Regions from separate parts of the Marinobacter sp. W-8 genome, predicted to be linked through region 2. Evidence: predicted binding sites of a transcription regulator. Region 2 holds the regulator's gene; each other region holds the start of a gene.
What was found. The regulator sigma-54, encoded in region 2, starts transcription at its own class of promoters, with help from an activator protein. The targets are predictions, from matches to a motif close to ANTGGCATNNANNTTGCTNT.
Positions count from the first base shown of each region.

Region 1: the regulator sigma-54 is predicted to act here: its motif matches at 8,107-8,126, upstream of flgA (flagellar basal body P-ring formation chaperone FlgA).
Region 3: the regulator sigma-54 is predicted to act here: its motif matches at 4,219-4,238, upstream of ACF8YQ_RS07985 (PEP-CTERM sorting domain-containing protein).

Region 1 is NZ_CP172297.1:2,032,211-2,042,355, forward strand. Features, by position in the region: gene ACF8YQ_RS09475 (c-type cytochrome) at 143-790, shown strand; gene ACF8YQ_RS09480 (c-type cytochrome) at 803-1,816, shown strand; gene ACF8YQ_RS09485 (acylphosphatase) at 1,893-2,171, shown strand; gene ACF8YQ_RS09490 (AEC family transporter) at 2,168-3,118, shown strand; tRNA gene ACF8YQ_RS09495 (tRNA-Ser) at 3,288-3,378, opposite strand; gene ACF8YQ_RS09500 (isochorismatase family protein) at 3,581-4,111, shown strand; gene ACF8YQ_RS09505 (cupin domain-containing protein) at 4,133-4,801, shown strand; gene ACF8YQ_RS09510 (hypothetical protein) at 4,749-5,234, opposite strand; gene ACF8YQ_RS09515 (LysR family transcriptional regulator) at 5,355-6,254, opposite strand; gene ACF8YQ_RS09520 (CheR family methyltransferase) at 6,289-7,116, opposite strand; gene ACF8YQ_RS09525 (chemotaxis protein CheV) at 7,152-8,081, opposite strand; gene flgA (flagellar basal body P-ring formation chaperone FlgA) at 8,267-8,974, shown strand; gene flgM (flagellar biosynthesis anti-sigma factor FlgM) at 9,102-9,428, shown strand; gene ACF8YQ_RS09540 (flagella synthesis protein FlgN) at 9,436-9,906, shown strand; gene ACF8YQ_RS09545 (pilus assembly protein PilB) at 9,978-10,145, opposite strand, start outside.
Region 2 is NZ_CP172297.1:2,628,171-2,638,315, forward strand. Features, by position in the region: gene murA (UDP-N-acetylglucosamine 1-carboxyvinyltransferase) at 1-1,018, opposite strand, end outside; gene ACF8YQ_RS12150 (BolA family protein) at 1,038-1,286, opposite strand; gene ACF8YQ_RS12155 (lipid asymmetry maintenance protein MlaB) at 1,347-1,664, opposite strand; gene ACF8YQ_RS12160 (phospholipid-binding protein MlaC) at 1,661-2,314, opposite strand; gene mlaD (outer membrane lipid asymmetry maintenance protein MlaD) at 2,341-2,790, opposite strand; gene mlaE (lipid asymmetry maintenance ABC transporter permease subunit MlaE) at 2,811-3,593, opposite strand; gene ACF8YQ_RS12175 (ATP-binding cassette domain-containing protein) at 3,590-4,402, opposite strand; gene ACF8YQ_RS12180 (KpsF/GutQ family sugar-phosphate isomerase) at 4,577-5,566, shown strand; gene ACF8YQ_RS12185 (KdsC family phosphatase) at 5,566-6,135, shown strand; gene lptC (LPS export ABC transporter periplasmic protein LptC) at 6,132-6,731, shown strand; gene lptA (lipopolysaccharide transport periplasmic protein LptA) at 6,715-7,281, shown strand; gene lptB (LPS export ABC transporter ATP-binding protein) at 7,259-7,984, shown strand; gene ACF8YQ_RS12205 (RNA polymerase factor sigma-54) at 8,173-9,702, shown strand; gene hpf (ribosome hibernation promoting factor) at 9,776-10,084, shown strand.
Region 3 is NZ_CP172297.1:1,707,869-1,718,013, reverse strand. Features, by position in the region: gene ACF8YQ_RS07995 (tetratricopeptide repeat protein) at 1-2,053, shown strand, start outside; gene ACF8YQ_RS07990 (PA14 domain-containing protein) at 2,174-4,138, shown strand; gene ACF8YQ_RS07985 (PEP-CTERM sorting domain-containing protein) at 4,314-4,967, shown strand; gene ACF8YQ_RS07980 (glycosyltransferase) at 5,035-6,105, shown strand; gene ACF8YQ_RS07975 (exosortase/archaeosortase family protein) at 6,047-7,600, opposite strand; gene ACF8YQ_RS07970 (GNAT family N-acetyltransferase) at 7,613-8,734, opposite strand; gene ACF8YQ_RS07965 (glycosyltransferase) at 8,731-9,630, opposite strand; gene ACF8YQ_RS07960 (glycosyltransferase) at 9,667-10,145, opposite strand, start outside.

The DNA of each region.
Region 1 (10,145 bases), 600 kb from region 2:
CATCTCCATCTTCGCCTTTCGGAGGGGTTCCCTTGCATTATTGACCTTCGTCAAGCAAGAATTGAGGCCACACTACGGCTATAAGCACATAACCATCAGTGCTAAAGCGTACTTATTCAGAACAAGAGAGAGACAATCGACCGTGAGCAAACTCCCAGTGATACTGGCCGCAATCGGGCTGGCCACCACGGCAGGTATTGCATCTGCTGCGTTATCTGGCGACCCACAAAACGGCAAGGAGGTCGCCAACCTCTGCGTAGCGTGCCACCAGGCCGATGGCAGCGGCAAACACATCGAAGGTGGAGAATCCTGGCCCAGGCTGGCGGGGCTGAATGCCACCTATCTGGCCAAACAGTTGCATGACATCAAAGATGGCTCCCGGACCAGCCCCACCATGATGCCTTTCGTGAACATGCTGGACGATCAGAAGATTGCCGACGTTGCGGCCTACTACAGCCAGCTTGAACCCACCGCTGGTGAAGGCGGCCAGAAAGCCGATGACGCACTTCTGACCAGAGGCGAACAACTGGCCCAGCGTGGCGACTGGTCCCAATACGTGGTTTCCTGCAAGAGCTGCCACGGCCCCGGGAACCAGGGTGCTGGCGACATATTTCCCGGCATTGCAGGCCAGCACGCGGGTTACATCGAGGCACAACTGAAAGCCTGGAAGGAAGGGACCCGCAAGAACGATCCCCAGGATCTTATGGGCTCCATTGCACGCCGCATGAGCGATACCGACATTCACGCGGTCGCCGTCTGGCTTGCCAACCAGAACACCCCCAGCAACTGAGGGACAAAGATCATGATGCGCACACTGCTAACCATCGCCCTCTCCGGCTGCGTAATACTTCCGATAACCGCTGCGGCCAATGACGACAGAACCCAGGCCTACATCGATCAGCTCACCGCCATGGGCTTTCCTGCCCCGAACGAAAACCAACTGGTACACATTCCGCCGTCCATGGCAGACCTGGAAGAAGCCGACATCCATCCGGAACTGAAAAAGGTTATCCGCAGGGGCTATGACCTGTTCACCAACACCCAGCAACTGCGTGGCAAGAATGTGTTCAACAATATGAACTGTTCCAGCTGCCATCTGGGCGAAGGCCGGATGCCTTTCAGCGCGCCTATCTGGCCTGCTGCCGTGACTCTGCCCGGCTATCGCGGCAAGAACGGCCATGTAAACAATCTGGAGGAACGGATTGCGGGCTGCTTCACCTATTCCATGAACGGCAAGCCGCTGGAGTACGGCAGTGACGATATGCTGGCACTGTCTGCCTACCATCAGTGGTTGGCGACAGGTGTGGAGATGTACCCCAAACAGCCCATCTACGGCCGCGGCTTCCCGGCGCCCGAGCGGCCGGCTGAACTGAGCTACACCAACGGTGAAAAGCTGTATCAGGAAAACTGCGCGGTGTGCCACGCTGAAGATGGGACAGGCCTGCGTATCGACGGCCACACAGTATTCCCGGCCCCTTGGGGCGATATGTCCAACAACTGGGGTGCCGGAATTGTGCGCCTGCATACCGCAGCTGGCTTTATCAAAAACAACATGCCATTGGGGCAGCCCAACTCCCTGACCGATCAGGAGGCCTGGGATATCGCCTTCTACATGGACAGCCAGGAGCGGCCACAAGATCCGCGCTACACGGGCGATGTGAAGGAAACCGCTGAAAAATTCGGCCCCACCTTCCACAAACATTCCATGTATGGTCAGGTTCGGGAATCCGATGGCAAGTTACTGGGTGACCACGACAACACCGGAGACAAGCCTTTCCTGAAGCCAGACTCAGTGAGGTCGAGAACATTCGACTGACAGGCGTTATAATGCGGTATCACAGGCCTCCCTTGCGGAGGCCTTTTTGCTTGCAATCAACGCAAGGAGGAACACGATGACCATCAATCGCTGGCACTTGCTGGTAAGCGGCAAAGTACAAGGCGTTTACTACCGGGCATCCACCGAACAGAAAGCCCGGGAACTGGGCCTGACAGGCTGGGTACGAAATTTACCGGACGGCAGGGTCGAAATCATGGCAGAGGGCGATCCACTTCAGCTCAAGGCACTGCATGAATGGTGTCACAAAGGCCCGGAACGCGCTGTCGTCGATCAGGTTGCAACCCAGGAACTGCCGGCCACTCAGGAATTTTCTGACTTCAGGACCACACATTGAGCAGTCTTCTTGATACCTTTCTGTACACGCTGGAGACCACCCTTCCGGTATTCGCCATGGTCTTTATCGGCATCGGTCTTCGCCGCATTGGCTGGATTGATCAGGGGTTCATCGCCACCGCCTCTGCCCTGGTTTTCAAGGCCACACTCCCCACCCTGGTATTCCTGAGCATCATCAGAGCCGATCTGGATACCACCCTCAGCATCAGCATGCTGGCATTCTACTTCCTGGCGACCCTGGCCAGTTTTGCCCTGGTCTGGTTCTGGGCAATAAAACGGGTTCGGCAAGAGGATCGCGGCGTTTATGTCCAGGGGGCGTTTCGAGGCAACTGTGGCATCGTTGGCCTGGCGTTGGCCGCCAACCTCTATGGCGACTATGGGCTCTCGGCCGGGGGGCTGCTGCTGGGTCTGGTGATTGTGGTCTACAACTCGTTGTCGGTGATCGTGTTGCTGGCTTATCAGCCGGGAAAATCCATGAGCCTGAGCAACACCCTTCGAGACATTACCCGCAACCCCCTGATTATCGCGGTGGTACTGGCCATCCCGTTCGCAGCCTTTGAAATCAAGCTTCCAGGCTGGGTAATGACGAGCGGTGACTACTTTGCCTCTCTCACTCTTCCGCTCGCCCTGCTCTGTATCGGCGCGACAGTCTCGCTGAAATCCATCCGCAGTGACAGTGGCCCGGCCATGGGTTCATCCATCTGGAAGATGGTGTCTTTGCCGGCCCTGTGCACACTTGTAGCCTGGCTGGCCGGCTTTGAAGGGCGCGAACTCGGGCTCATGTTCCTGTTCTTCGCCAGCCCAACGGCAGCGGCCAGTTTCGTGATGGTGAAGGCTCTGGGCGGCAACGATCGCATGGCAGCAAACATTATCGCGCTGACGACCTTGCTGGCGAGTGTGACGGTAACTACCGGGGTGTTTGTGCTGCAGTCGATAGGAGTTGCCTAAGAATAGGAGGGATTATTCGGGCCTGCGGCCCTCACCCCTTCGGGGCCGTCGTCGCTTTGCTCCGACGTTCCTGCGGCTGCTGCGCAGCCTTCGGTCGAACCCGCGAGGGTTCTTCTACCCACCCAATCGGCCAATAAAAAACCCCAGCATTTCTGCTGGGGTTTTGTATTGGCGGAGAGGGAGGGATTCGAACCCTCGATACGCTATTAACGTATACACACTTTCCAGGCGTGCGCCTTCAGCCACTCGGCCACCTCTCCAATAAACTGTTTCAAATCAGCGATGTCGTCGCTCATTTGAGGGCGCAAACTTTAATGGTTTTGACGGCGTTTGGCAACTCCATGTTTTGAATTCATCAAAAATTTTTTCAGAAGAACCTTACGACGGCCTCGGGCATAACAAACCCGGGGTCCATGGCGTATCCTTTCAGGAAACCCGCTCAACACGTTCAGGAGAATGACCATGCTGATGAAAGCCGACCAATCCACCCTGTTGCTCATTGATGTCCAGGAACGGCTGATGCCTGCCATTAGCGAAGGCGATGCGGTTGCTGAGCGTTGCATTACGCTGGCAACCATCGCCGGACTGCTTGGCGTTCCTGCGATTGCAACCGAGCAGCTACCTGAAAAGCTTGGGCCGAATCTTGAAGGCGTTAAGGAGCTCTGCTCCACAACCCTGGCGAAAACCCATTTCGACGCCTGCCCGGACGGGCTCATCGATGAATTACCAGAAGGCCGGCAACATATTGTCATCGGAGGCTGCGAAACCCACGTATGTATGCTGCAAACCGCCCTGAGCCTCCTGGATGCCGGCTACAAGGTATGGGTGGTGGCCGACGCCACCGGGTCCCGTAGCGAACTCGATCGGGACGTTGCCCTGGATCGACTGCACCAGAGCGGCGCTCGCATTGTTACCACTGAAATGGTGGCTTTCGAGTGGATGGTTCACTGCAAGCACCCACACTTCCGCGACATTCAGGCTCTGATAAAGTGAATGACAGAAGGTAGACACGTTATGCTCAACATGGATTTTTCCCAGCGCGTTGTTATCCGTACCCACGGACAACGCTGGGTCCCCAGCCCCGCCGCAGGCGTTGAGCGCAAGCCACTGGCCCGAGAGGAAGCCGAGCGGGGCCACGCTACCAGCGTTGTACGCTATAAGCCCGGCTCTTCCTTTTCTACCCACGAACACCCTCTGGGTGAAGAGATTCTGGTGCTTGAAGGCGTTTTTTCCGACGAGAACGGCCACTATCCGGCCGGCACCTACATCCGGAATCCTCCGGGCAGCAGTCATGCACCGTTCAGCGAAGAAGGCTGCACCCTGCTGGTCAAACTCCATCAGTTCGACCCGAGAGATACCGCGACGGTTCGAATCGATACCAATGCCGGCCACTGGCTGCCCGGCATTGGCGGTTTACAGGTTATGCCGTTGCACGAATTCGAGCATGAGCACGTTGCCCTGGTGAAGTGGCCGCCCAACGAGACCTTTCAGCCACATCGTCACTTTGGTGGAGAAGAGGTCTTTGTGCTGTCGGGCGAATTCTGTGATGAACACGGCCGGTATCCCGCAGGAAGCTGGATTCGCAGCCCGCATATGAGCGAACATCATCCGTTTGTTGAACAGGAGACGGTCATCTGGGTAAAAACCGGCCACTTACCGGTAAACCACTCCCCTGAAACGTAAAAAGGGCCCCAGATGGGGCCCAAAAGCGCGTGCAACGCTGCTTGCCAGCAATCATATTCAGGACGCGTAACGCCCTTGCCACCCAGCGCCACCCAGCGCCACCCAGCATTTCATCGCTGGCCCGCTCGTGGCCATTACCAGTGAGGTGTAATTCGCCTGCCGGCACCGCGAAGACGTGATAGGCCTCAGGACCGAAGGGATCAAGCGCGGTATCGATGTATTGGAACCGATCAGGAACCGGCTCACCCGACATTGCTACCCGGAACTGCCGTTCCACCGTGGGAGTGGTTACATTCAATGGCTGCTGTACCCAAAGGAAAACCGCCTTATGCGGCACCAGATACTCGCAGCGTACCACTTCATAACCCTCTCTCAAGGTCAGGGTGGTAGGCTCTTTACCAGGTTCGAGTCTGAACTTGTGAATCGTTTTCATAGCTGCGCTCCTCTGGATACTGCGGAATACGATTCCATAATGGGGCAGCGCAAGCTTCGATAAAATAAGTTTTCTTAAGCAAAAAACATCGGCTTTTTCGAGGATTTAACAGCTTGGCGCCTAGCGCTCAAAGATCCCCTGACGAGCCTCACAGATTGCGCGCACACCCTCGTGGGCCAGCTTGCGGCTTCGGGTGACTGCAAACAGCTGGTCTGTCACTTCATCGAGCGAAGCAATCAAAGCCACCTGATACTGCCGGCACACCTCATCCTGAATCATCGTAGGGGCTGCGAATACACCGACTCCCTCGCGACCAAACACCTTGATAAGGGCGCTGTCATCGACTCGGGCAACCAGGTTCATTCGCACATTATTGAGGTTGAACCAGTGCATCAGTTTCTCGAAATACGGCGCATCGGTAGCGTTCGCCAGTAACGGCTGGTGATTGAGCGAGTGAGGAAAGCCGGTCTTGAGTTGCTCCGCCAGTTCGGGTGCAGCAAACAGGCTGATGGTAGACCGGGATAATGGATGAACCGCAAAACGCTCAGGAGATTCTGCCTGGGGCATTCTATCGGTCAGTACCACGTCCAGCTCCTTCCGCTTGAGGCTGAGAAGAAGGTCTTCCGTCCGGCCGGTCCGGCATTCCAGTTGCACGGACCGGTTCAGCTTCATCGCCGGGTGAAGGAGGTAATAGGCGATCAGTTTGTGGATAGACGCCGATATGCCCGCAGACAAGGAAAGCGGCCGATGTTCAGGCCCCGCCCTCAGGGTTTCAGACAACTGACCGGTCAGCTCGAAGATCTCATCGGCATAACTGCGAACCATATGGCCGAGTTCTGTGAGCACCAATTGCCGACGCTCGCGGCTGAATAACCGGCCGCCCACCGCGCCTTCAAAGGTCGCAAGCTGGCCACTGAGGGTCTGGGGTGCCAGGTCGAGCACCTCGCTCGCCCGGGCAATAGAGCCTTCGCGACTGATTACCCAGAAATAATAGAGATGTCGGAGGTTCAGATTCTCCACATCGGCCCCCTACTCCGCATTGAACAGTTCCGGGCTATTTTTTGCGATAGATGATGCCAGGGTGACACTGGACCATTTCGTAGAGATTGGGAAGCCCGTTCAAAGACTCAGAAGCACCAAGAATCAGATAGCCTCCGGGGTTCAGAGCCCCATGCAGCCGGGTAAGAATGTCCTTTTTCAGTTCCGCTGAGAAATAGATCAGCACATTCCGGCACATGATGATGTCGAACTTGCCAAGCATGTATCGATCCAGCAGGTTCAATTCCTTGAATTCCACCATGGACTTGATTTGCGGTCGAATCTGCCACCCACCGTTGGCCGAGGGGGTAAAAAAGTGTTTCTGGCGCTCCGGGGATAGCCCCCGGCCGATGGCGATCATTTCGTATTCGCCACGGCGGGCAACTTCCAGCACGCTTTTGGAGATATCCGTTGCGGTGATTTTTACATCCCGTAGCTTACCTGGCCGGGTACGGCGGAATTCGTCCACCACCATGGCTACAGAGTACGGCTCCTGGCCAGTAGAACAGGCGGCAGACCAGATTCTCAGGGGCTGGAGTGAATTTCGCTCGGCGAACTCCGGCAAGAGCTTTTCCTGCAGAATCCGGAACGGATGATTATCCCGAAACCACAGCGTCTCGTTGGTGGTCATCGCATCGATGACCACTTCGCGCAAACCCGCCCGACCAGGCCTCTGCAATCGTTCGAGAAGCTCTCCAAGGGAGTTCAGGCTGTTTTCTTCGAGTATCCGCCGAAGCCTGCTCTTCACAAGGTACTGCTTGTTATCACCCAGCAGAATGCCGCACGCATCCTGCAGGAACTTTTTAAAGGCTTCGTATTCCTGGGGCGTTATGTCCGCTTTCATTGGATCTCTTCGTGGGTGAAACCGTCAGCCGAGCATCAGTGCTGATCAATAATCTCCATTACTCGCTCGGCCAGCTCATCCGGGCTGAATTTCGCCATGAAATCGTCTGCGCCCACCTTCTGCACCATCGCCCGGTTGAAGACACCGCTCAGCGAGGTATGCAGCATGACATACATTTCTTTCAGCGCCGGATCTTCCTTGATTCTGGTAACCAGGGTGTAGCCGTCCATTTCTGGCATCTCAACATCAGAGATAATCAAAGACAGGTGGTCGTTCGCTTTCGACCCGTCCTGAGTAATCTCCTTGAGATACTGTAACGCCTGCTTGCCGTCGTTTTTCGTAACTACTTCCATTCCGATAGCGGTCAAACAGCGCTCAATCTGCCTGCGAGCCACGGAAGAATCATCCACAACCAGCACGGGCAAATGGCCGGGAACCCGTTCCGCACTTCGGCTGACCAGCTCTTCCGTCACATCTTCCCTGAGCGGAGAAACTTCTGCAAGAATCTTTTCTACATCTATGATTTCTACAAGTTTATCGTCAATCTTGGTAACCGCCGTGAGGTAGACATCCTTTCCGGCACCCTTCGGTGGAGGCAGAATGTCTTCCCAGTTCATATTCATAATCCGGTCTACGCCCGTTACCAGAAAGCCCTGAGTTTTACGGTTGTATTCCGTGATGATCACGAAACTGGTGGACAGCTGCTCCTGCGGTATACCCGGCAAGCCAATCGACATGCTCAGATCGATAATCGGAATGGTTTCACCGCGGATGTGGGAAACCCCTCGAACCACGCTCCGGCTGTTGGGAATCGATGACAGCTTGGGGCACTGAAGCACCTCTTTGACCTTGAATACGTTGATGCCGTACATCTGCTGCCCCCGTAAACGGAACAGCAACAGTTCGAGCCGGTTCTGACCGACCAGCTGGGTGCGCTGGTTAACGCTGTCTAATACCCCTGCCATGATGCTTTACTCCTGGCGTGCCTATACCGGCATCAATATTGCTTCAATCTTTGTAAGGTGGTTTCAGGCCTGTCCAAGACAATTCTTTGACGCCTGAAGACCTGTTAAGGGTTAACGGCCCAAGAACCCGAATCCTTAACGAATTTCGACAAAACACACAGATAAAGACAGCATAGGACAAACCGGTGCGTATGCGAATCATCTTTTTGGCTGCATTGTGCCTTTTACTGAGCCCGGTCACTCAGTCTTCAGAACGTACCACTGCTGAAACCATCCGCAACGCCGCCCAGATGTTTCTGGCCAGGTGGTCCGAAACCCTTGCAGCCGAGGGCTATGAAAGCAGCTATGAAGTCGGCGCCATTGATAGCCGCATCGCCCTTGCCGCCTGCAATCAGGATCTGAACACCGAATTTGCGGGCGATCCGCTGCAAACCACCAGCCCGTCTGTACTGGTATCGTGTAGTGGTGAACGCCCCTGGAAAATGTACGTGACCACCAGCGTTGAGGTTCATGGCCCTGCCCTGGTAGCGGCTCGACCCCTGGCGCGCGGGGAGCGTTTGACACAGGATCTGGTAACCGTAAATTCGGTTCAGATCAACGCCAGTCGCCGCGGCGTACTCACCCGGAAGGAATCTGTTTCAGGCATGATGATGCGCCGCCCGGTGAACGCCGGCACGGTAATGACCCCGGATCTCCTTGAAGCTCCCAACGCGATTGAGCGGGGTGACCATGTTATTATCACCGCGCGCTCAGGCTCATTTTCGGTATCATCTCGCGGTAAGGCACTGGCGAGCGCGGGCGTTGGAGAACAGGTACTGGTGGAAAATCTCCGCTCGTCCCGGACAGTCAAAGCTCGTGCCGTTGGACCCGGGCGGGTCGAAATTCCGATGTAAGGCGGCAAACAGCAAGAGCGGCAAATGTTTTCCGTTTTGTAACTAAAGTATGGCGCGGATTTGCCGTTAAGCAGATATAAACCCGAATACGCCACTTTCGTGTGGCCCCAGGCAAGCAGGTATTGATATGTCAGTTGACTTAAATGGAATTGGCCCCGGCCAGGTCAACACCACGCGCACCACGGCCGACAAAGCCTCAGGCAATCAAACGTCACAGGCGCCCACAGGCGAGCAAGCCAAGGCCCAGAGCCCCGCTGCCCGTGGCGAAAACGTGAACCTGAGCAATCAGGCGAAAAACCTGAAGCAACTCGAGCAGAAGCTGGGGGACTACCCCGAAATGGACGATGATCGCATCGAACAGATTCGTTCTGCTCTTGAGAACGGCACCTACAAGGTAGATGCCCAGAAACTGGCCCAGAAAATGCTTGAGATGGATAAAAGCATTTTCGGGTGAGTAAAGCATGACTGCACATGAACAGTTGAAAGCGATTCTTCAGGAAGATATCCGCCAGCTTGAGTTGCTGGCGGAAGTACTCCACCAGGAAAAATCCGTGCTCTCCTCTGCGGATATCCAACCCCTCCAAGAAATGACCAGCCGGAAAAACCAGATTCTTGAGGGCATACGCGAACGCGCCAAAAAGAAGATTCACCTGCTGGTGAATATGGGCTACAAGCCCAATGCCGGAGAGCCATCACGCTTCATTCGCGCCGCTGGTATGGATGAGCTCCACCAACTCTGGAAAGAAGCCGACACTCGTTTGCGCGAATGCCAGGCCGTGAATCAGAACAACGGCCGAATTCTCGGGCACCTGCAAAAGCGCCTGTCACGCCTTACCGACATCTTCCGAGGTGCTTCCGCCCAGCAGAAGCTCTATGGTGCCAAAGGCCAGCAGACCAACGTCTCAAGCACCAATATTCTGGCCAGCGCCTGATACGCCCATCGCTCACAGACAACGAAATGCCCGGAGATCTTCCGGGCATTTTTCGTTTCAGGGCAAGGTTTTCAACGCGTATAGATGGTCATCTGGGCATCCGGGTGAAAGCGGATATCGCGAATGCTGACATTGCCCATGGGTGGAGTCTGGCCGCCCATCACGCGAATATTATCCATCCGGATTTCCTCGATACGCTCCGGAAATGCCAGCCTCAGGCCTCCGTCTTCCTGTAGCGA
Region 2 (10,145 bases):
GTTCCTGCAAATGCATGAAGCGGTTTTCAAATACGGTTTCGACGATGGTTCCGGAACCCTCGGCGACCGCATTCATGGCCGCAAACTGAGCCTGCATATCCGTTGGGAACGCCGGATACGGCGCGGTCCGCAGGCTGACAGCCTTGGGCCGCTTGCCTTTCATGTCCAGCTCAATCCAGTCCGGGCCGGTCGTGATGTGCGCCCCCGCCTCTTCCAGCTTGAGCAGCACCGCTTCCAGGATATCTTCCCGAGTATCTTTTACTTTCACCCGGCCACCGGTCGCAGCCGCCGCCACCAGGTAGGTTCCGGTCTCGATCCGGTCCGGCAACACGTTGTAGTGGCATCCGTGCAGGCGCTCCACACCATTGATTTCAATGGTCGCGGTACCGTGGCCTTTGATATCGGCACCCATGGCGATCAGGCACTCGGCCAGATCCACCACTTCCGGCTCACGGGCCGCGTTTTCGAGGATGGTTTTACCCTCGGCGAGCGCAGCTGCCATCATCAGGTTTTCGGTACCCGTTACGGTGACCGTATCCAGGAAAATGTGGGCGCCCTTCAGCCGGCCGTTGGTCTTGGCCTTGATGTAGCCATTCTCCACCTTTATGTCGGCACCCATCATTTCCAGACCGTGGATGTGCAGGTTAACCGGTCGGGTACCGATGGCACAGCCACCCGGCAGGGAGACTTCGGCTTCGCCAAAATGTGCCACCAGCGGGCCAAGCACCAGTATGGAGGCGCGCATGGTCTTTACCAGCTCGTACGGTGCATGGAAGTGCTTGATGGTGTTGGCGTGCACTTCAACACTCATCTTTTCGTCAATGAGCAGCTCCACCCCCATACGACCGAGCAGCTCGATCATGGTGGTAATATCGTTCAGGTGCGGCAGGTTGCCGACGGTAACCGGCTCATCCGCCAGCAGTGTCGCCGCCAGAATGGGCAGGGCCGCGTTCTTGGCACCGGAAATGCGAATTTCGCCATCCAGGGGCTTTCGACCCCTGATCAATAGTTTGTCCACGGTAATTATCCTGTTCGGTTCAGGCGCCGGCCTGCTGATCGGCCCACTCGCTCGGGGTAAAGGCTTTCGGGTGAAGGGCGTGAATGGTGCCGTCCATGACATGCTGGAATAGCACCTTGTTGATCATTTGCTGCCGTTTGATGGTGGGCAGTCCCTCAAATACGTCACCCACCACCACAACAAGATAGTGGTTGCCATCAACCTGTACCTGAACCTCGCAACCGGGCAGGGCTTCTTTGACAAGTTCGGTAACCTGGGCGGCGTCCATAAGGATTCCTCGACTAAGTTGAAATCAGGGGCGGAATTGTAACCAATTCCCGGGCGCCGGTCAGCTGTGCTCGGCAAATCCGGGAATCTGATCCTGAAGATTACTGAGTGCGGCCAGAGAACGAAGTCGCTCACTGGCGCCTGTGAAGGAGAGATGGCAATGTCGGCTTAGCGCCAGACGCTGCCAACACAAAAGCATCGAAAGCACCACACTGTGCGCGGTGCCAAGCCCGGACAGATCAACCTCAAGCGTCCCATCGGCCTGCTTTATTTCCTGTTCGCCCTGCTTGCGCAGCGCCAGGACCGTGTCGGCATCGACATCGCCGGTTACGCAAAGAGTTTTGCCGTTCCGGACGATGCCCGGCAACCGATCACTCATGAACGATCCACCTGCTCGTCCAGATTCAGGGCCTCAACTGCGTCACCCCAGCCGTCAATGACCGCCTGAACCTGGCCACGATTCTCTTCCATTTCCTGGGCAAAGCGATCCCGGAAGGCAAGGCCGATGTTGACGCCCTCTACGATGACGTTTTCCATCATCCAGCGGTCGTCACCTGTCCGGTACATCGAGTAAGTGACCGGATAACGGTTGCCGGAGGCACTGATCAACTCCATTTCTACCGAAGCGCGATCCTCATTCTGAGGAAGGATGGTGGCTTCCTTGACGATGATCTCGAAATCTTCCGCAGAAACCAGGGCCTGGGCGTAACTGTCAAACAGGCTGCGCTTGAACTTCTCGACAAAAGCATCCCGCTGCTCTGGCGTGGTCTGGCGGGCATATCGCCCCATCACCCGGGCAGCAATCCGGCGAAAATCGACAAACTCCTGAAGGGTTTCATCCATGCTGGCATAAAACGCCTCGGGATCCTTTTCGTACAACCCTTTCTCGGCATTGAGCTTCTGCACCAGCTTCTGGGTATTCTCGTCCACGTAACGCTTCAGATCCTCCTCCGGGCCGGCCCAGACCTGGCCCACCATCAGGGCGACCATGGCAATCATCAACGTCAAACGGTGTTTAAGGACACTCATTAGTTTCTCCTGTGCATGGCTCTGGCTCAGCGGCCGGAGGCAAAGTTACTGATCAGCCGTTCCAGATTCATGGCGGACTGGGTGGAATAAAAGGTATCCCCCGCGTTCAGCGACTCCAGGTCCCCGCCAATCGATATATCAATGTACTGCTCACCCAGCAGTCCGGATGTACGTATTACTGCTGCACTGTCGGCCGGGATGTTATCAACCTCAGCGTGGATAGACATGGTTACCCGCGCCTGGAAAGTGTCCCTGTCCAGGGTGATGGATTCGATGGTACCGACAGTGACACCAGCCATGGAAACCTTGCCTCGGGGCGTCAAGCCACCGGTATCGTTGAAATTGGCATACAGCGTATAGGTCTGCTCCGCGGATTTCGGCGACAGGCCACTCACCTGCAGCGCCAGAAACATGAGCGCGGCCAAACCGGCAACCATGAACAGCCCAACAATGATTTCTGTGCTTCTTTGTGCCATGAAAGGCTCCCTGAATCCTGTTAAAAATCACCGAACATGACGGCAGTCAGTACGAAATCGAGACCGAGCACTACCAGCGATGAGTAGACCACGGTTTTGGTGGTCGCCGAACTGATACCAGCAGAGGTGGGCACGCAGTCATAGCCCTGGTAGACCGCAATCCAGGCACATACGAACCCGAACACCACACTCTTGATAAAGCCGTTAAGCACGTCATCCACAAAATCGACGGAGGACTGCATGTTGCCCCAGAAGGAGCCCTCGAACACACCCAGCCATTCCACGCCAACCAGCATGCCGCCCCAGATCCCCACTACCGAGAAAATCATGGCAAGTACCGGCATGGCGAGAAAACCGGCCCAAAGTCTCGGTGCAACAACCCGGCGCAACGGATCTACCCCCATCATTTCCATACTGGAGAGCTGTTCCGTCGCCTTCATCAGGCCGATTTCTGCCGTCAGGGCGGAGCCCGCGCGACCGGCGAACAGCAGGGCCGTCACTACCGGCCCCAATTCGCGCACCAGCGTGAGCGCGATCATCTGGCCAATCGCCGACTCCGAGCCGTAATCGCTGAGAATGGTATAGCCCTGAAGCCCCAACACCATCCCGATGAACAAGCCAGACACCACCACAATCGCCAGCGACAACACGCCGACTGCGTATAGCTGTTTGACCAGCAGGGGGAAACCTGTTGCAGGCCTGGGGACGCCGGCCAGCACGCCAAAAAGAAACTGCCCGGAACGACCGAAGGAGGCGATGATCGCGATCCCGAGCCGCCCCAGGCCGGCAATACGATCCATCATGAAGACCGCCCTCCCACACCAAAATCAGCCGCTGCATCGCCACTCGGGTAATGGAACGGCACCGGGCCATCAGGCTGCCCTTCAAGAAACTGCTGAACCCGCTCAGACGGATGTGCCCGCAGCTCCTCGGGAGTGCCCTCACCGATCACCTTGCCGTCGGCAATAATGCAGGCGTAATGGCAAATACTCAGGGATTCAGGCACATCGTGCGACACCAGAACGCTGGTCAGCCCCATGGAACTGTTGAGATCCCGGATCAGCTTGACCAGCACGCCCATGGCAATCGGATCCTGCCCGGCAAAGGGCTCGTCGTACATGATCAACTCCGGGTCCAGCGCGATACTGCGGGCCAGGGCCACCCGCCGGGTCATGCCACCAGACAACTCTGAGGGCATCAGCTCTCTGGCACCACGCAAGCCCACCGCCTCCAGTTTCATCAGGACAATGTCCCGGATCATATCCTCGGGTAACGACGTGTGCACACGCAGCGGAAAAGCGACATTCTCGTAGACACTGAGATCGGTAAACAGCGCGCCACTCTGGAACAGCATGCCCATTTTTTCGCGCAGTTGGTAAAGCGCCTTGCGCTTTAGCCGGGGCACGTCATGGCCTGCCACACTCACCTGGCCGGAATCCGGGCGAAGCTGACCTCCGATGAGCCTGAGGAGCGTGGTTTTACCGGTACCACTGGGCCCCATGATGGCAGTCACCTTCCCTTTGGGAATATCCAGACTGATTCCATCAAAAATCCGGCGCCCGGAACGGGAAAACACCACATCCCTAAGTGTTATGTACGCAGATGACTCCATAATCCATCCCTTTCAAGGAGCGCCTACATTATGACAAGCTCTCCCAGACCTCAATTAAAGCAACGTAAAATGTCTTGATGGCAATGATCAGAATCCCTGATGCAGGCGAGCCGGGGGCACCAGAAGTGATATACTTCGGCCTCAAATCCCAGATCGAGCAGACAGCCAGCCGACATGACCGAATCAAATACCTTCAACACCCAGGACTTTTGCAACTCGGCCCTACGGGCAATCCGCATCGAGCGCGAAGCCATTGAAGCGCTGGAAAGCCGTATAAACGGTGATTTCAGCCGCGCCTGCGAGGTCATCATGGCCTGCAAAGGCCGGGTTGTGGTGACAGGTATGGGCAAATCGGGGCACATCGGCAACAAGATTGCCGCCACGCTCGCCAGCACGGGCACGCCCGCCTTTTTTGTTCATCCCGGCGAAGCCAGCCATGGCGATCTGGGCATGATAACACCCCAGGATGTGGTCATCGCCATATCCAACAGCGGCAGCACCAGCGAAGTGGTCACCATTCTCCCTCTGATCAAGCGCATGGGCGCACCATTGATCAGCATGACAGGCAAACCCGATTCCGTACTGGCACAGGAGGCCGTTGCCAACCTGGATGTCAGCGTGGCCATTGAAGCCTGCCCGCTGGGCCTGGCCCCGACCTCCAGCACCACCGCCACCCTGGTCATGGGGGATGCCCTGGCCGTAGCGCTGCTTGAAGCCCGGGGATTCAGCGCCGAGGATTTCGCGTTTTCCCACCCTGGCGGCAGCCTTGGACGCCGCCTGCTGCTGCGGGTATCCGACATCATGCACACCGGTGACCAGATTCCTCAGGTTGCCGAGGGCACAACCCTGAGCGGGGCACTGCTGGAAATAACCCGCAAGGGCCTAGGTATGACCACGGTCGTTAATGCCGCCGGCACCCTGACGGGCATCTTCACCGATGGCGACCTGCGCCGGACCCTGGACAAATCCGTGGATGTGCACACTACCCCCATCCAGGACGTGATGACCCGCAACGGCAAAACCATCCGGGCAGACCACCTGGCGGCAGAAGCCTTGAATATCATGGAAGAAATGAAGATCAACGCCTTGCCGGTTACCGACGCCAACGGCACCCTGGTGGGCGCCATTAATATGCACGACCTGCTCCGGGCCGGAGTGATTTGATGACTCAGACAGCGCATCCGTTACAAACCCACTGGGACGCAGCCCTGAAGGCCAAAGCCTCGGACATTCGCCTGATCGCCCTGGACGTGGACGGCATCATGAGCGATGGCCGCATCTATTTCAGTGCCAGCGGCGATGAACTCAAGGCCTTCAACATTCTTGACGGCCTGGGCCTGAAACAACTGATGCAGGCAGGCATCACCGTGGCGGTGATTACCGGACGACGCTCTCCTCTTACGGAAAGACGAATGTCGGACTTGGGCATCCCGCACCTGATGCAGGGTCGCGAAGACAAAAAAATCGCATTGCTGGAATTGATCCGGGATATGAACCTTGCGCCGGAGCAGATTGCCTACATGGGCGACGACCTGCCCGACCTGCCTGCGCTGCGTTTTGCCGGCCTTGGCATCACGGTACCCAACGGCTACTGGCTGGTTCAGCAACACGCCGACTACTGTACCCGCAGCCACGGTGGACAGGGCGCTGTGCGCGAGGCCTGCGATCTTCTGCTCTGGGCTCAAGGGCACCTGGACAACACGCTTGCCCCCTATCTGGATGAGCCAGCATGATCACCGAGCGGCTTTTCGGCGATCGCGGCAAACGGCGGATTACAGCCCTGGCCCTTGCCGCCACCGTAACAGCAACCGTTTTTCTGCTGTGGCAAAGTGACGAGCCTGTCAGTTCGCGGAATGCCGCCAGCGAACTACGGGGGCCCGCCGAGCCCGACGGCTTTGTGATCGGCGGCCAATACCGCGCCTGGGATGAGCAAGGGAACCTCCAGATTGATCTCAAAAGCCCCAGAATTGAGCAGTTTGAAGCAACCGGCACGGCTCATCTGGATACGCCGAGAGCCCGACTTTTCAGTGAGGGCAGCCCCGACCCTTGGCTCGTCGAGTCCAATGAAGGTAGCCTTCAGCAGAACAATGAAAAGCTGGAACTTACGGGGAACGTCCGATTGACCCGACAGGCCGAAGGCCGCGAAGCCGTTCTGGAGACCGAGGCACTGACCCTGGACAACAGCAACGGCACCGTCTACACCGACCAGCCGGTGACCATCACCGAGCCTTTCGGCGTCACCCGCTCCACCGGCATGAAAGCCTGGATCAACGAACGCATTCTCGAACTCAACTCCCGGGTAGAGGGACAATATGAAACCGTCAGGTAAACGATCTTTCTGCCGGCCAGCACTCCTGGCTCTGGCATTGCTGGCCGGCCCGGCATCGGCATTCAACCTGGATTCCGATATCCCCATAAAGGTCAGTGCAGATTCGGCCCGCCTGGATGAAAGCGCCGGAACGGCCGTTTACACCGGCGCTGTCGAACTGATTCAGGGCGAAACCCGGCTGGACGCGGATCGGGTGGTACTTTACCGCAACCAACAGGGTGTCAGCCGGATTGAAGCCGCCGGCAACCCCGCCCATTACCGGCAACCCAGCCAGGAAGGCGAAGGCACGACCGATGCCAAGGCCCTGAACATCACCTGGTCTGGCGATGAAAACCTGGTTATTTTTGAACGCCAGGCCGTTATTGAACAAGACGGCAACGTATTCCGGGGCGACGTCATTCACTACGACACCGTTCGCCGCGTTGTTACTGCGGAAGGCGGCACGCCATCCGACGGCGGCTCCGGCCGGGTGGAAATGGTGATTCAGCCTCGTAATTCAGCTCAATCCAGTGACGGGAAAGGTTCGGATGGCAGTTCTCAGGGCCAGTAATCTGGCAAAAAGCTACAAGCAGAAAAAAGTAGTACTGGACGTTTCTCTGGAAATTCGCTCCGGAGAGATTGTCGGCCTGCTCGGCCCCAATGGCGCCGGCAAGACCACCTGCTTCTACATGATCGTGGGCCTGGTGCCTGCGGATCACGGCCGGATCACCATCGACACCCAGGACATCACCCCGCTGCCAATGCATGGGCGCGCCCGCAAGGGCATCGGTTACCTGCCCCAGGAAGCCTCCGTGTTTCGCAAACTGACCGTGCGGGACAACATCATGGCCATCCTCGAAACCCGCAAAGGCATGAGTCGGGCGGAACGGGAGGCCAAGCTGGAAGAGTTGCTGGAAGAGTTTCATATTACTCACATCCGTGACAGCGTGGGTATGGCGCTATCCGGCGGCGAACGCCGCAGAGTTGAAATCGCCCGGGCGCTGGCCATGGAGCCCGCGTTTATCCTGCTGGACGAACCCTTCGCGGGCGTAGACCCTATCTCCGTCAGTGACATCAAGCACATTATCCGGCACCTGCGGGATAAAGGTATTGGCGTATTGATTACCGACCATAACGTTCGGGAAACCCTCGACATCTGCGAGAATGCCTACATCGTTTCCGGCGGCCACATCATCGCCTCCGGCAATGCCGAAGCCATTCTGGCAAACCAGCAGGTGAAAGAAGTATATCTGGGTGATGAGTTCCGGCTCTGACCTGATAAAACTGGGTTTATCCGAGGTCTGATTGTTTTGATGATCTGTAGCAAGTAAACTCGGCAAAAAACTTGCTTATACTGTTCACAGACAATGGCAAGTAACCAGCGTACAACATTTTTTTCGGCCTGTGCGCCGGCAAAGCAACAACCGGGATGCCCACGAGTTATGGATCTTGAGCCATGGTTATGAAAGCCTCATTACAGCTTAAGCTGGGCCAGAGTCTGACCATGACGCCCCAGCTGCAGCAGGCCATACGCCTGCTACAGCTTTCTACCCTCGATCTCCAGCAGGAAATCCAGCAGGCGCTGGAATCCAACCCAATGCTGGAAACCTCAGAGGACGATGAGCACGCTGAAGGCGACGAGCGCGAAGAGCACGAGCACAGTGACGCTTCCAGCTCTGAGGCCAACCAGGACGACAGCCACCAGGACGCGAGCCCGGACTGGGACGAAACCGAGAACGGCCCTGACTGGTCGTCCGAGAACGATATTCCGGACAACATTCCCGATGATCTGCCAGTGGATACCGCCTGGGACGACATCTACCAGTCTGCCCCGGCTCCGGCCAGCAAAGGCGAAGACGAGCACGAATCGGATTTCGAAACCCGGAACTCGCCTACCGAAACCCTGCAGGATCACCTTGAGTGGCAGCTGAACCTGACGCCTCTGAGCGAGCGGGATCAGGCCATTGCCCACGCGCTGCTGGATGCTGTGGATGAGCGCGGCTACCTGACGTCTGACATTGAGGACATTCACGCAGGCCTGCTGGACGAAACCGAAGAAGACCCGTTGGAACTGGACGAAGTGGAAGCGGTACTCCACCGCCTGCAACACTTCGACCCGCCAGGCGTGTTCGCTCGGGATCTCCAGGAATGCCTGCTGATTCAGCTCAACCAGCTGCCACCGGATACCCCCTGGCTGCGCCAGGCGAGACTGGTGGTTACCCAGTTCCTGCATCTGCTTGGCAACCGGGACTACGCACAGCTGTTGCGCCGCAGCCGGCTCAAGGAAGACCAGCTGAAACAGGTACTGGCCCTGATCACGAGCCTGAACCCGCGCCCTGGCGATGTCGTGGACCGGGCCGAACCGGATTACGTTATCCCGGACGTTATCGTACGCAAACACGAAGGCCGATGGCGGGTTGAACTCAATCCGGAAATCGCTCCGCGTATCCGGGTGAATGCCAGCTACGCGTCACTGATCCGCCGGGCTGACAGCAGTGCCGATAACACCTACCTGCGCGACCAGCTGCAAGAAGCGAAATGGTTTATCAAGAGCCTGCAAAGCCGTAATGAAACCCTGCTGAAAGTTGCCACCCGCATCGTTGAACACCAGCAAGGGTTCCTGGATCAGGGCGAAGAAGCCATGAAGCCTCTGATCCTGTCTGACATTGCCCAGGCGGTGGAAATGCACGAGTCCACGATTTCCCGGGTTACCACCCAGAAGTACATGCACACGCCCCGCGGTATTTTCGAGCTGAAGTACTTTTTCTCCAGCCACGTCAGCACCGCCGAGGGCGGCGAATGCTCGTCTACAGCCATCCGGGCAATGATCAAGAAGCTGATTGCCGAGGAAACCCCGAAAAAGCCATTGAGCGATAGCAAAATTGCAGCCATGCTAGGGGAACAGGGAATCAACGTGGCGCGGCGTACCGTGGCCAAATACCGGGAGGCCATGCATATTCCTCCCTCGAACGAACGAAAACGCCTGGTTTAAACTTTCGCTGGTGCAAGATGCACTGGCATGCAAGCCGGCAAGCACGCCGGCAGTATGACAACAGGAGACGCCTATGCAACTCAACATTTCAGGCCATCACGTAGAACTGACTCCCGCTCTGAAGGATTACGTCAACACCAAGTTCGAGAAGCTGGAGCGTCACTTCGACCACATCAGTAACTGCCAGGTCACCCTGGAGGTCGAGAAGGTGCGCCAGATGGCGGAAGCCACGCTGCACGTGATTGGTGGTGAGATTCACGCAAAGGCAGAAAATGAGGACATGTACGCCGCAATCGACGCTCTGGTCGACAAGCTGGACCGTCAGATCCTCAAGCACAAGGAAAAGAACGTAGACCGGATGCACGGTAACGGCGGTCGCTGAAGCGCGAACCTTACCGGGTGTTTCATGAAACGAGCTGCGGCGGGGCTAACCGGCCGCAGCC
Region 3 (10,145 bases), 920 kb from region 2:
GCTCTGGAAAGCGCAATTCGCCCATGCTCAACAACAATGGGCCGAGGCAGAACAGGCGTACATACGTGCACTGGAAACCATTGGCCAGTTTGACGTAATGACCTTCCGGAAATACCAGACCATTTCAGCGCTGGTCACCGTATTGCGTGAGCAAGGCAAATCCGCCGAGGCATTCGTCTACGAGGAAATCCTTGCCAAGTCCGGTCCGGGTACGATCAAAAGCAACCTGGAAGCCGCGGCCTCAGCCTATAATGATGGCGACCTGAATACCGCCGCCAGGTATTTGCAGGAAGTCCTCAACCAGGCACCCAACCATCAACAAAGCGCACTGATGCTGGGCGTAATACGTTATCGGCAAGGCCGCCCCCAGGAAGCGGAGAAACTGCTCGAACCTCTGGCAGATATGGAGAATGCCGATGAGGTACGCAAACTACTGGCCGCCACCCGCATATCCATGCGCGACCCGGCAGGTGCAAAATCACTGCTGGAAGACCTGGAAGGCAGCGACGCCGATCCACAAACACTGGCACTGGTCGGCATTGCAAGCCTGGCCTCTGGCGACGATCAGAGTGGCCGCCAGCTCCTGGAAAAGTCGCTGGAACTGGCACCAGACAATCACAATCTGCGTTTGCGCTATGCGGCTTACCTCACTCAAACCCGAGATTTCGCCACTGCCATCAAACAGGCCAGTCAGATTCCATCGGATGCCACGGAGGCCCTGCAGGCCACAATCCTGACATCCCAGGCCCAGGCGTTGTCTGGCAATTCACAGGCGGCAACCGAAACACTGGATACCTGGCTTAAAGCCAACCCGGACAGCATGGCTGCCCTGATTGCCCGCGGAAACCTGGCCAGCAGCCTGATCAACACTCAACAGGCGGCCAGCTACTTTGAGCGGGCGCATAAGCAACACCCGGAAGAAGCAGCTCCTCTGGTAGCTCTGGGCAACCTTGCCCGCGAACAGCAGAACACGGAGCAGGCGATTGCCTGGTACCGCCAGGCGGTCGAAACCAACCCGAACAACCTGCCCGCCATTCAGGCCCTTGCTGGTGTGATGAAGCGCGATCAACTGACCGGGCTGATGCAGGAAATCAGCACGCAACATCCTGAGGCAAACGGACCGCGGCTGATCCTTCTGGAATCCGCGCTGATCAACAACGATACGTTGCGAGCCGATGAACTTACCGCCCGGTTGATGGAAAGAGAGCGCGAAGACCAGCCCTCACCGGCTGAACCGCTGGTCGCTGCGGTGTATGAAGGCATTGCCACTCAAATGGCACAGCGCGACAACAGCGAGCGCGCTCTGGAGATCCTGAGCCGCGGACGAGCGCTCTTCCCAGAGAACGAGGCCATCGCCCTAAAAGTGGCTGCCATCGAATTCAGCAATGGCAACGCAACCGCCGCGCGAAGTGCGCTGCAGGATGCCAAGCAGCATCATCCGGACTCCCCCGCGCCCTACCAGGTAGAAGCCAGCTATTACGAAAACCAGGGCGAACATCAGCAAGCTGCTGAGCTTTATCAACTGGCGCTGGCCAAACGACAAACCGCAGAACTAGCCATCGCCCATGCCCGCGCTCTATCCAATGCCGGCCGCAGCCAGAATGCGATAGAAGCACTTCAGGAAGCTAACAAGCAGTTCCCGAACAATGCTGCAATTCTGCTCAATCTGGCACTCCAGACCCAGCAGACAGGCCAGACCGATGCTGCCATGGAGCACTACCAGCAGGTTCTGCAACTGGCCCCGGACAACGCCCTGGCGCTGAACAATCTTGCCTGGCTGTATTACGAGGCCGGCAACAGCGAAGCGGCATCACTGGCCAAACGCGCCTACGAACTGGTGCCCGAAAATGCTGCGATTGCAGATACCTACGGCTGGATCCTGTTCGAGGCTGGTGAACACGAGCAAAGCCTGGCTGTACTGGAAAGAGCCCATTCCCTGGCACCGGATTCCCAGGAAATTGCCATGCATCTGGCCGAAGCTTATCGAGCCACTGGCCGCACGGATGCCGCCCAGCAGATCATGGACAAGTTCAGCACAGGCAACAACGGCTAATCATTACTCGCGCTATAACCAAAAAGAGGACATAACGAAACGTTCCTAGCCGCCGGTGGCAGCCCTGACACACTGCAACAATACTTTACATATTGTTTCCAATAGCAAGGAAGGTGGGTTATGGCTGCTATCAAAGTGTTGAGCGTAGGCACCGTGGTGGTTCTGCTCAGCGGCTGTCAGAACTGGCAGTTCAGGGATATTGAGGATTTGCCACCGACAGCCGCGATACCAGAGACGAGCGAACCGGGAAAGGTCGATGTCTGGTATTTTGACGGTATCTCCGGGAACTACGTTCAGGGCATGCTGGACGCAGAGAAATATCCGGATTCGCCCGATGAAATCACTGAACTCACCCAACTACGCCAAGCCACCAGCCGAGCCAATAATTACGGCACACTGATCCGGGGCTTTATCGAGCCCCCCGAAACGGGCGAATACACCTTTTACATCAGTGGCGACGATCAGACACAACTGTGGTTATCTGATTCCCAGAACCCGGACGGTGCGGTTCAGATCGCCTCCACCATGTCCACGCCCCTCGATAATTTCACCCGCTATGCCTCACAAACCTCCGGCGTACAATATCTGGAGGCCGGCAAAAAATATTACTTTGAATTCAGACACAAGGAAGGTGGATGGGACGACCACTTCACCGTTGCCTGGTCCGGCCCCGGCATCTCTCAGCAAGTGATCAGCGGCAGCGCGCTACACAGCTACGCCCAGAAAGCCCCTGACTCGGCCCCCGAGATGACATCCGAAGATGCCTACCATCTGGGCTACCGAATCGGCTACTTTGACGCTGAACAGGGCCTCTCATTCAACAGCCAGTACCCCCCACTTGATGCGGACAGTGATGATCTGTACGACAACTGGGAGATTGTGTACGGGCTGGATCCATCCAATGCGGCCGATGCAAAATCCGATACCGACAATGATCTGCTTACCGCCATGGATGAGTTCTGGGCCAGGACCAATCCCGGCACCGAAGATACTGATAACGACGGGATTCCGGATGGGTACGAATACGCCTATGGCACGGACCCCACCAACCCGGGCGATGCCAATGTAGATCTTGACGGTGATGGCTACACCATCCTGCAAGAGTACCAGGCGGGCACCAATCCCACCGATGCCAGCGACTTCCCTGCCCCTCAGGAAGCGTATGCAACCGGATTCGTCGGCCAGTACTTCACAGGCACCGAGTTTGACAGCTTCGTTTACAGTCAGCGGGATGCGAGCGTCAACTTCAACTGGAATAGTGGAAGCCCGTCAGCGGAGCTTCCAAGAGACCGGTTCAGCGTGCGTTGGCAAGGATGGTTTACCCCCCCTCACAATGAAGGAACCCGGGACTACACCTTCACCACCACCACGGATGATGGAGTTCGGCTTTTCCTCAACGGGTCTACCGTCATTGATCAGTGGAAGAACCAATCCCCCACCAGCTACAACGCCACAGCGAGCCTCGAAGCGGGGACCCCCGTTGCCATCACCATGGAGTACTTTGAGTTCGGCTGGGGTGCCACAGCACAACTGGCGATTACCGACGCCGCCACTGGAGATGCCATATCCACGACCAACACCGTCCAGCATCTGGCATTGGACAGCGAGTTCGCCGAAAGCACCTTGAACGACGGCATCGACGATCTTTACAAACTTCGCTACGGACTCCCCCTGATGCAACCATCAGCCAGCCGGGTGCTTAACGATAGCGGCGTGACGGTTCTTGAGGCTTATCAATCGGGCCTGCACCCGTACACGCTCGAAACCGTATCGGAGCCAGAATCACCGGTCACCAGCCAGCCCGGTGGTACCGGCGATGCCAGCGGCAGTGTGACACTGTCGTGGACGCCTCCCGGCACCAGGGTAGACGGCAGCAGCATTTCGCTGAGCGAAATTGACCGTTACCGGATCAACTACGGACAGGATGCTGCAAACCTGACTCAAACTCTGGAGGTGCCTGCAGGCACAACCTCAACCACGGTTACCGGCCTGGCGCCCGGCACCTGGTACTTTACGATTCAGGTAATTGATATCAATGGATTGAGTAGTGAACCGTCTGATCCGGTAGAGCATCAGGTTAACTAAGTGAGCATTCTGGTTGTCGAGTTATTTTACAACCAAACAGCAGGAACCAGAAAAGTTTATTAATATTCAATGACTTAAAATCTGGCACGAAGCCTGCTTATTAGAGGATGACGTAACGCAAAGACCACTCACTGGAGGAGTGACTCAAATGAAAAAATTGACTCAAGGCTTAGCAATGGCTGCAGCCGTCGGTTTTGCGGGAGTAGCTCAGGCTGCCTACATCGATTCTGTTGCCAATGCAAACGCACCTGGCGCTGTAGCTGAGCAAAGTGTTCCGGGAGACAACGATTACGCCACTCGCGTAGGTGGTACCTGGACAGCGGATGCACCTCTGTACAACGTGGGTGATACCGTATTGTTCGGCCACAACCTGAAATCCACCAGCTCCGATCCGTTCAAGCTGACCTTTACCTACCTGGGTAAAGAAGCTGCGGACAACAACCAGTTCTACTGGGGTAACACGCTGGTATTCGATACCAATAGTTCCGTAGATGACCAATACAGTGCTGTATTCTACGGTGGCCTTGACGCCCTGCTGAACTTCAAGTTCATCAACGGTAGCGGTGTTACCATCAACAACGATGCGAACAATGGCGGGCAGTTCAACGACATTACCAAGCCCAATTCCAGCACAAACTTCAACCTCTTCTACGTTGAAGATGATTACTTTGTAATCAGCCTGGATGACGGTTACGTAGGCGACGATAACCACGACGACATGGTTATCGCAGTTCGCGCTACCAAGGTTCCCGAGCCTGGCACGCTGGCATTGCTCGGCCTCGGCCTCGCAGGCATTGCAGTTCGAATGAAAGGCCGTAAAAAAGCCTGACATCGAGTTCTATGCTACGCTTTAAAAGCCCTGCACTTGCAGGGTTTTTTCATTTCAGGTCAGGTTCATGGATGTACTGATTGTTTATGCCAATAGCGGCAGAGGGCTGCAAAAAGATGCCCGGATACTGGAAGCAGCCCTGCAGCGGCTTGGGCACCAGACCAGGCAGGTTCAACTGCCCCCTACTCCCGTATGGCGTTCCCGCCTTTCAGCTTATCGATTCAAGGCATTAAAACGATTTTGCCCCGGATTTCTCAGCAAACTCTTCTATCGCAGTCAGATCGGCTTACTCAGGCTGCTACGTCCGATTCAACAGGCGGATCTCGTCATTCACCTCGAGAATGTCTGGATATCTCAATTGGCTGCTGGCCGACACCACTGGCTCATCCCTAACCAGGAATGGTTCATTGAATCGAGAGGTCCCTACCTCAGCTTTATCAACCGTATACTCTGCAAAACACAGCACGCGGTATCGATTTTTACCGCCTTACATGCAGACACCCAATACCTCGGGTTTACCGGCGGTGAAGTTAGCGCTCAGACCGGCTCACAAAGGAAAGACTACCGTTTGGCTTTGCATGTAGCCGGAAACAGTCAGTTCAAGGGCACGCAGCGTGTTATGGCATGTTGGCAGAGGCACCCTGAATGGCCAGAACTGGTCGTCGTCTCCCAGCATCTGGACACCACCCCCGCCGCCAATATCAGGGTAGAGAAAAACCTCACGAACAATGAACTGAACACACTCTGGGCCCAAGCCGGTTTTGCGGTACTCCCTTCTGAGGTGGAGGGTTATGGCCAGGTATTGGCCGAGGCCATGGCTTACGGCTGCATCACAATCACAAGCGATGCACCACCGATGAACGAGCTGGTTGGGGAGGACAGAGGATTTCTGGCACACGTGGAAAGAAAGCTGACGTTTCGCCTGGGCACCCGTTACCTTGTCTCAGAGCAAGCTCTGGAGCAGAGCATTCAAGCTGCGATAGACCAGCCACCGGCCACGCTGGCCCACATGTCCCGGCTGGCAATCGAATGGTATTCAACCAATCACGAACAGTTTCTTTCCCGATTAGAGAGCCAGCTCAAGGATCCGGTCGCACCACCTCTTGATCAATCTGCTCAAGAATCACCGGAAAGGTAGACTCAATAAACTCAGCAAGCGTTGCAGCCACCTCACAACCATCGCACGCCACTGCAGAGATGAGTAAAGAGGCATCATCACGGCCACTGAAGAACCCGCCCACCTGAGCAAGCTTCGCGCGCCACTGATCGGTTTCCCACTGCCCCTGAACAAAGTAGCTATACCCCAGATGCACACGTTGTCCGGAAACACGATGTTTCAGGGTGACTCCCTGCACCGGGATATTCAGGCTGTTTTCAACATCAAAGAAGCCTTCCGGAATCCAGAAATCACGGTCATAAAGGCGGTTACTGTACTGGATGAGTTCCGCACGATGCCTTTGATAGTCATAGGTAAAAGCGCCCAGATAGTAGGTTGTGCCCAAACCTTGCCCTGCGCGGGCCTGCAAACGGTCAAACAGGGTCTGCGCATACACCCTGTCTGGATTGAGAACGTTGGGGCGCCACCCCGCCAGTGCAGATCCGAACACCGGTGAATACCTTTCACTTAAATCAATGGCGTACCCTTCGGGTTCAGAAGCAATGTTGCCTCGCTTGTCCGGCAAAGCGATCCAGGTAACCAGCCCCAGCAGCGCGACAACCGTTACAGCAACGGTAGTTTTACCTGCGGGTTTAGCGTGATCTTGCTTCTCGTCATTGTCCTGGCTGGCAACAACCTGGTCGTCCCGTTTCTCAAGCTGACGAGCCAGAAAATAGAGGGGAACAAGCGTGCCCGCAAACACCCACCAGCCAAAGTTTTCATGATCCTCGATCAGGCCGGACTGCATGTTCGTTTCATACCCCATGTAGATGATGACGAACACCCGGATCCAGTTGGCAAGTAGAGCAAATGCCACCCCCAAACAGAATAACGTGACGCGGGATCGTAACCTCGACAGGTATAACTCGCCATAAATCAGAACCAGCGCCTGCCCCACCAGCAGATACCGGAGTCCAGAGCATCCATGAGCAACTTCAAAGGTTCCGACACCGATGAGGTAAACGAAAACGCCCTCCACCTCAAAATCAATATCGAAAAAACCCAACAGGAATTTATTAACGGAAACGGTAATTACCTGTAGCGTCCAGGCCAGGAAATCCCACACAGGAATGGTCAGAAACAGCAAACCCAGCGGCACAAGGAACCACCGTACCTGTCGCCACCCCATTAGCGTGGCGCAAGCGCTCAGTAGCATAGGTACCAGTGACAGGTGTTGTAATGCCTGAAGCCGGATCAGGCCTCCTACCCAATACGCCCCAAAGCAGGCCAGCAACGGTAAAAGCCATAACGGATAAAACCCGGGAACGACTGGATGAGCCTTTGCTGCACGTGCTGTCAAATACACAGACACCGCCGCAAGCAGGATGCCGTGGGAGTATGATTCATCCAACTTGAGCCATCGGTTTACAATACCGTCGATCGAGGGAAACGTAACCAGTGCCAGCAAACCTAGCAAAGCAAGAAATGGCCATAGACGACTCATTAAATTCATAGACGGCATCCTTTCCTCGGTCATCACAAATCCTGACTAAAGACGAAAAAAACGGTTGATCGACGATACCAAGCGAGAAGGCAAGCAACCTCTTGCACTGTACGCCAACTTCAGAACCGGGGAACGCACATACTCCACGGTTGTAAACAGCACGTCTTCGCCCCGGAAATGACTTTTATAAAAGGTGTTCTTTCCCGCCCCGGCCAATAAATCGTAACTGAAAACCTCAGTGTCCCGGAACGCCCGCTCAATGGCATATCCCAGGTGTAGGGTTCCCAAAGATACCTTGCTGTTCAAATTCTCCATAAAACCCGCCTGAAGGTTGTATACCCGGTTACCCGCTTGCACATCATAAAGCACAGAGACCACCTCTCCGCTGGCTGTCAACACAGACAAGCTGGGCCTCTGATTGCGAGAAAGACGGGCGAGCATAGCTTGATGAAAGCGAACAGCGTTCTCGTCAAAACACGGTTTCCCCCAACGCTCCCAATGAAAGTGGTTCAGTTGCTCAAGAAACCTCTGGGGATCATGACATTCCTCATATCGCCCCTGTAACGAGTTCTCAAACCAGTCACGGCGGTTATAGACTTTCAATCGGGTATTTTTGCCAAGGCGCGCCAACCAATCGGCAAACACCCCCTGCACCGGAATCACTACTCCGCCCGATTCACTCCGGACCAGGCGAGATAAATCCAGACGGTCACACAGACTGGTCTCAACCATATTCATAGACCGAGCTGAAGCATCAGCGAAGATCATTTCGTCCCAATCAAGACCCGCAAGATAATCAGAAAGCGTATCCATCACCGATTGCTGTTGGCGGCGCTCAACGATCACGCCCACGTATTCTGTCCGAACCGTGGGACCAAGCTTCCAGGCATTGCCAACCACGTGCAGCCTGCGAACCTTCCATCCCAGCGGTGTGGTGACAGAGCTCAAGTATAGTGGCGCAATTCCTACAAGGTTTTCGTCGCCGTCGAATACTGCAAGAAGCAATAGCTCTAAATCGAGTTTATTGCCCCAGGTTTCCCACCAGGACACCTGCCAAGCCCAACTCATAAATAACGGGTCTGCATTGCTTGTGTTGAGCAGAGCGTCCCATTGATCCTGCAGGTTGAAAAAATCCCTCTCAAATAGACGGCGAACGGTATAGCTCATGTGCGCCTCCCTGCACCGGGAACAAACCCGAATTTGAAGGCAAACCTCCATGGCCCGGACCAAAAAGGATCCTGTCTAAGGGCGCGAAGAAGGCATTGAAAAGCCTGATCACGTCGGCCTACCGAAAGCTCATACCGACCTTTCCGAATTTGGAAATAGCTTAACCCCCTACGGGCTTCTCTTGGGGTGACCGCCTCAGGAAAGGCTTGCAGAAAGCTGTGGACAATCTGCTCGTTAGCTCGAAAGCGGCTGTCTTTATCAGAGGAAATCTGGTTCTCCATTACCCGGTAATACCCCAGGATTTCCGGAATGTAGAGAAACCGATAACGAGTAGAGAATCGCAACCAAAGCCCGTAATCCTCTGCCAGCCGGTCTGCATTATCGAAGCCACCCATCTCGTCAAAACAGCGCCTTCGAGTCATGGTGGTGTTCATACTGACAAAATTGTCTCGCAGCAAATGAGGGGTTATGCGACCGGAATAGCGCTTCATTCGGTTAACGCCACGTTCCTGCCCTTCCCCGTCTATGACCATATAATCGCCATAGGCTATATCTGCCTGAGGATTTGCCTCGAAAGCCTTGAGCGTGCGTTCTAACTTGGTTCTGACCCAGGCATTATCAGAGTCAAGAAAGCAGATGAACTGACCTCGTGCTTCATCAATGCCCCGATTCCTGGCCACGCTCTGGCCCTGGTTCTTCTGATGCAGATACCGCACACGAGGATCTGAGAAATACTTCTTCATCAACTCAGCTGTACCATCAGTGGAGCCATCATCAACGACAATCAACTCCAGATCATCGAATGACTGTGAAAGCACACTCTCAACTGCGAATGGCAGATAATCCGCTCGGTTGAATGTTGGCGTAATGACTGACACCAAAGGACTCAAAGACATGACCACTTTACTTCCCTGTCTTGTTCAGCATTGTTGTTATTTCAGCGCTACCGCAAAGAGTGCGCGCCAGACATTCGACTCCGCAGGCGCGTACTTGAGTGCTTTCACAATCTCCTTTAGACCGGCGGCCTTCTCGCCAGTTGCTCCGAGGTAGCGGCCCTTCCGGATATAGAAATGAGCAAATCCTTTATCAAAATCCCTGGTACTCAGCGCCTCGGGATACTCACGCCGGAAATCGTGAATAATGGCTTCGTTAACTTTAAAGCGTTGGGTTTTATCCGAAGAAATCTGATCCTCCATCACCCGGTACCAAGCCCAGTATTCCGGTTCGTATCGGAATTCATACCGGGCAGAAAACCGAAGCCAGAGGTCATAGTCATCTGCCACTCTTCGCTTACCACTCATACCACCCATTTCATCGAAGCAGCGCCGCCTGGCCATGGTCGTATTCATCGCAACGCAGTTATCCTGAATCATTCTGGCTGCAATTCGGCCGGAATAGCGAGACATGTTTT